DNA from 2 places in the Caloramator sp. E03 genome. Region 1 is predicted to be linked to the other one. Evidence: a T-box and tRNA genes for the amino acid it is inferred to sense, from the RefSeq annotation. Region 1 holds a T-box; the other holds one or more tRNA genes.
What was found. The T-box of region 1 lies ahead of leuS (leucine--tRNA ligase). A T-box ahead of a tRNA ligase gene usually reads a tRNA of that ligase, here a tRNA-Leu.

Region 2: it encodes a tRNA-Leu, which carries the amino acid that the T-box ahead of leuS (leucine--tRNA ligase) is inferred to sense. The anticodon was not compared.

What each region holds. Positions count from the first base shown of each region.
Region 1 is NZ_CP040093.1:275,462-278,613, reverse strand. It holds gene leuS (leucine--tRNA ligase) at 1-1,847, opposite strand, end outside; T-box leader at 1,894-2,099, opposite strand; gene FDN13_RS01480 (RidA family protein) at 2,184-2,567, shown strand; gene FDN13_RS01475 (D-alanyl-D-alanine carboxypeptidase family protein) at 2,577-3,152, opposite strand, start outside.
Region 2 is NZ_CP040093.1:1,749,316-1,752,467, reverse strand. It holds gene spoIIE (stage II sporulation protein E) at 1-702, opposite strand, end outside; tRNA gene FDN13_RS08635 (tRNA-Met) at 987-1,063, opposite strand; tRNA gene FDN13_RS08630 (tRNA-Met) at 1,067-1,142, opposite strand; tRNA gene FDN13_RS08625 (tRNA-Leu) at 1,152-1,241, opposite strand; gene FDN13_RS08620 (IS30 family transposase) at 1,512-2,558, opposite strand; gene FDN13_RS08615 (S1 domain-containing RNA-binding protein) at 2,789-3,152, opposite strand, start outside.

The sequences.
Region 1 (3,152 bases):
AAGGCACCAATGAACATTTCATAAGTTCTTAAGGTATCAGCACCAAATTCTTCAACAATATCATCAGGATTTACAACGTTTCCTCTTGATTTTGACATCTTTTCGTTGTTTTCACCAAGTATCATTCCATGAGAAGTTCTTTTTTGGTAAGGTTCTGGTGTTGAAACATATCCTAAATCATATAAGAATTTGTGCCAAAATCTTGAATACAAAAGATGAAGTGTTGTATGTTCCATACCACCATTGTACCAATCAACAGGAAGCCAATAGTCAAGTTCTTCCTTTGAAGCAAATGCCTTATCGTTATGAGGATCAGTATATCTTAAGAAATACCAAGAGGAACCAGCCCATTGAGGCATAGTATCTGTTTCTCTTTCAGCATAACCACCACATTTTGGACAAGTAGTTTCAACCCATTCTCTAATATTAGCAAGAGGTGATTCACCAGTTTCTGTTGGTACATAGTTTTCAACCTCTGGCAAAGTAAGAGGAAGCTGATCCTCAGGAATTGGAACCCAACCACATTTTTCACAATATACAAGTGGAATAGGTTCTCCCCAGTATCTTTGCCTTGAAAATACCCAGTCTCTTAGCTTGTAATTAATTTTTCTTTTTCCTATGCCTTTTTCTTCAAGCCAAACTATTATTTTTTCTTTTGCATCTTTTACTTCCATGTTATTTAAAAAGTCAGAATTAACGAGTACACCAGTTTCTGTATCGGTAAAAGCTGCTTCATCAACATTTCCGCCTTTTACAACTTCAATGATTGGAAGATTAAATTTTTTAGCAAACTCCCAGTCTCTTTCATCATGTGCAGGAACGGCCATAATAGCTCCAGTACCATAAGACATAAGAACATAGTCAGATATCCAAACAGGAATGGATTTTCCGTTTACAGGATTTATTGCATTTATTCCTTTAAGAGGAACTCCTGTTTTTTCCTTTGAAAGCTCAGTTCTTTCAAAATCAGATTTTTTACTTGCCATTTCTCTGTACAATAAAACTTCATCATAATTTGTAATTATATTCTTATATTTATCTATGAGAGGATGTTCTGGTGACAGAACCATATAGGTTGCACCAAATAGAGTATCAGGGCGAGTTGTAAATATTTTTATAATGTCATCTTTACCTTCTATCTTAAAATCTACCTCTGCACCTTCAGAACGGCCAATCCAGTTCTTTTGAGAAACTTTAACCTTTTCAATATAATCAACTAAATCTAAGTCCTTTAATAGTTTTTCAGCGTAATCGGTTATCTTAAGCATCCACTGACTTTTAACCTTTCTTACAACTTCTCCTCCGCAACGCTCACAGACGCCGTTTACAACTTCTTCGTTTGCAAGACCAACTTTACATTGGGTACACCAATTTATAGGCATTTCTGCTTTATAGGCAAGCCCCTTTTCAAAAAGTTTTAAGAAAATCCATTGGGTCCACTTATAATAGCTTGGATCTGTAGTATTAATTTCTCTTGACCAATCAAAAGAGTACCCCAGAGATTTTAACTGATTTTTAAATCTTGCAACGTTATTTTCTGTAACAATCCTTGGATGTATTTTGTTTTTAATAGCAAAATTTTCAGTTGGAAGTCCAAAAGCATCCCAACCCATAGGGAATAAAACGTTATATCCTTCCATCCTTCTTTTTCTTGATATTATGTCTAATGCTGTATAAGGCCTTGGATGACCAACATGAAGCCCTTGACCAGAAGGATATGGGAATTCAACAAGGGCATAGTATTTTGGCTTTGATTTTTCATAGCTTGTTTTAAAGGCTTCTTCCTTATCCCAAATATCTTGCCATTTTTTCTCAATAAATTTTGGGTTATACTCAATGTTTGCCATGTTTTTTCCTCCTTAACTATATGTAAAAATAAAAAAATTCTTTCGATTTAGAGACGAAAGAATTTCCGTGGTACCACTCTAATTGATAGTAAAAACTATCCACTCGATATTATAACGGAAAAACCGGCTTAGACTACTAAGTTTCATCTAAGCAGCTCCTGGACGAGTTCAGATATATAAAGCACTGCTTTGCACCATACAGCAGCTCTCTCAAGCTTTTTATATCTTACTACTTCCATTCAAAGCCTTTATTAGATTTATAATGTATTTTAACAAATTGTGTTATAAAAATCAATGGTATATAATATAATTATTAAAATAGAAAGGAGCTTGATAATGGAAAAAATAGTTATAAATACTTCAAATGCACCAGCAGCAATAGGTCCTTATTCACAGGCTATAAAAGTAGGAAATTTTATATTTACTTCAGGTCAGATACCGATAGATCCAAAAAGTGGAGAGATTGTTTCCAAAGATATAAAATCTGCTGCAATACAGTGCCTTGAGAATTTAAAAGCTGTTCTTGAAGCTGCTGGAAGTAGTATTAATGAAGTTGTCAAAACAACAGTATTTTTAAAAGATATGAATGATTTTGCTGCTGTTAATGAAATTTATGCTACATATTTTACCGAAAAGATGCCAGCAAGGTCAGCAGTTCAAGTTGCAAAGCTTCCCAAGGATGCAATGGTTGAAATTGAAGCTGTTGCAATAATATCTTAAATTAAAAGGTCAGATTTTACCTGACCTTTTTTTATATTTAATATAAAATCCTCTTGCAATGAAAAGGCTAAAGAAAATTCCTATAGGTATATATAGGTATTTTTTAATAAGGACTTTTTTATAATTATTATTGTCTTGTGATTTTATAACATAAGGTCCAAAATCATAATTTTCTCCTGCAATAAGGTTTATTTTATTTTCTATATTATTATCATTATCGGATATTTCTACATATCCTACTACTTGTCCTTTTGTTATTGATTTATATGAAGTATCTAGAACTATTTTTTTATTTACATCAAACTGAGCAGATTTTGGCAAAGTAACAAAGTAGTCTTTTTCACAAAATACAGGGATTGATACATTATTTTCAATTTTAATTTGAGTTATTGGCTCATCTTTGCTTATAATCTTTTTTGTTGTAAAGTAATTGAAACCGTAATCAAATAACTTTTTAGCATCATTGTAGTAGGTTTTATCGCTATTTAAAAATACTACAAGTAAATTCATACCGTTTCTATTTGCAGAGCCTACAAAAGTATGCCTTGCTTTAATCGTATATCCTGTCTTTACTCCGTTGGCCCC
Region 2 (3,152 bases), 1.5 Mb from region 1:
ACCAATAGTAGCACCTGTTTCTGCCCCTTTAACATAACCCGCAAAAAGTACTAGAAAAAATCCTATAATATTTTTTAAAGACATATTAAAATATTTAATATCCCATATACCTGAAACTATACCAGAAAATAAAAGTGCAAAGCATATCAATTCTTCTTTTGAAAATACCTTCCTTTTTTTACTGTTTAAGAATGCAGGCATACCATAAGCAAATATATAGCATGATGTCAAAATCATTAATGATTCAAGTAATGCTAAAAAAAGATCATAAGCCAAAAATCCTTTTGTTATATACTTTATATGAAAGAACATGCTGCTTATCATATTAAACAAAGAAGCCAAAATAGAAATTTTTAATATTTTATTTTTGCTATCCTTTATAAAAAACATTAAAACCATTAAACATAAAAGAGTTATTACATGGCTATAAGATAAATACTCCTGGGAAGTGCTAAGATAGCCCAAGATGGATATAATCCCTAAAAGAAGAGTACTTTTTTTATCAAGAACCGTAAAAATAGCTGAAAAAAAAGCTATACCAAAGGGCATTAACGTCTTAAGCAGAAAAACCCTTGATATAAAAAACATAGCTACATATAGTAATAAGTATTGATATGCATATAGATTCAGTTTCTCCTTCTGATTAACATTATATTCCCTATCAAATCTTTTATATGATAAAGCAGCTCCTTTGTACATCATATAACCACCTCACATTTTAGATGTGAGGTTATTATATCAAATATATTCTAAATTGTTTGTCATTATGAATACATTATCTTTAAAAAAGTTATGACATTTATTAATATAATTTTATTACAAAAAATGTTCTTCGACTTAAATCTTTTTATATACTATTAAAAAGCACATAGTACAGGAGTAAAAAAAGAAGAAAAAGGTATTAAAAAAACTATGAAGCTATTTTATATGATAAATAACTTCATAGTTATAAGCATAAAAAAACACCTCAAGGTGCTGTATGTATATGGTGGCGGCGAACGGATTCGAACCGCTGACACTTCGGGTATGAACCGAATGCTCTGGCCAACTGAGCTACGCCGCCATTTGGTTGCGGGGGAAGGACTTGAACCTTCGACCTTCGGGTTATGAGCCCGACGAGCTACCAACTGCTCCACCCCGCGATATTGAATTGGTGCCGGAGACCGGGGTCGAACCGGTACGATCCTTTAGGGATCGCAGGATTTTAAGTCCTGTGCGTCTGCCTGTTCCGCCACTCCGGCTTATCGCCTTGCGACAATATAAATTATATAACTATTTTAGTTATAAGTCAACATAATTTTAAATATTTTTTTAGTTCTTAAATTGCAATAATAAATGCAACACTCTGTGAAAAATCATGTAGTATAAGGACTAAAAATAGTCAAAATAGCCTTAAATCCATCTTAATTATCAATCTATATGTCACGCAGGGGTATGTCAAGGGCTGCGTAGCAGGCGTAGCTTTACCCTTGACATACCACAAGTGGCATCTACAATATTCATAATATGATTTAGGCTATTTTTAATAATTCCTCGTAAAAAAATTTTTCAGGAGTTTTGTAATTTAGTAATTTTCGTGGGAGTGTATTCATCCAATTTTGAATTCTTTTAATGGTATCAATAGATATATCCTTTATACTCTTTCCCTTAGGGATAAAACGACGTATAAGACCATTATGTCGTTCGTTAGTTCCTCTTTCAAAAGAAGAAAAGGGATGGGTATAATATACCTCAACATCATATTTTTTAAGAATGAATTGTAAATTACTAAATTCAACTCCATTATCTGCCGTAATACTCTTGAAAATCTTTTTAAAATTATCCTTATATACTTCCATAAGTCTCTTTATAGAATCATCAACAGACTTAGCATCTTTATTATCTAAAAGCATTATTATTTCATAACGGGATTTACGTTCTGTTAAAGTTAAAAGAGCTTTATCGCCTGATTTTTTACCTATAACAGTATCTATTTCCCAATGTCCAAATTCTTGACGAGAATTAATTTGTTCAGGCCTTAAATCAATACTTTTACCTAAAAGGCGTTTGTTCTCCCTAATTCTTTTCTTTTTAGGTTTTAAATGTGTTTTTAAAGGTAAATCTATATTACGTATAGATAAAAATCCTCTATCAATATAGTTATATAAGGTCTTAGTTGAAACAATGAACTCATCTTTCCAAGAAGGATCAGTTTTGCAATAACCAACGACAGTATCAACAGACCAATTATTTTTACGGATTTTTTCTTCTGCAAATTTTATAAAGGTTTCTACTTTAGCCAATTTAATTTTTGCTCCGCAATTTGAGCGGTGATTTTTATAGACAGCTTGCCCAGTTTCAGGGAAATAACTTGAATAATAAGATAAATCACTTTTTAATTGTGATACAGTACCACGTTTAATTTCACGGCTTATAGTACTTGGACTTCGTCCTAATTTTTTAGCAATATAACGAATACTTTTACCTTCTTTAAGCAAGGCAAAAATTTCTCCACGTTCATAAGATTTCAGATGTTTAAAAGAACGTATAGGTGTGTTATAATTATTTTTATGAACCATAGTGAAAACCTCCTGTATGTTTGGATTTGTCACCTATATCATACATGATTTTCACTATGGTTTAAATATTTTTTACCTGTTGCATTTAATTATACAATGAATCATATTTTTTTAGTTAATTTTTTACATGCATTATTTATAAAAATCAGGAGGAGGCTTTATTTTAAATTTTAGAGTATATACTTTTCTCCCCTCCCCCTGCTTATATATATCTTAATCTAAGCGTCTTTTTATCTTCTTGAATATCCACCACTACGTTTTGATTCCTGATTCTTCTTTATGTCTTGAAACTTCTCTTCGCTATCCTTTAAAAACTTAGCTAACCTTTCTTCAAAGGACAGCGCAGATGTCTTTTTCTTTTCATACTCCCAATCTATCTCAATTGGCCTATTAGACTTCTTCTGCAGATTTACCTGCCTTATTGAAAGGCTTATTTTACCATCATCATCAATTCCAATTACTTTTACCTTAACCTTGTCCTTCTCTTTAAGATGTTGTCGTATGTCTTTCACATAGGTATCAGATATTTCCGAGATATGAACCAATCCTGTTTTTCCAGACAAATCTATAAAGGCACCAAAATTTGTAATATTA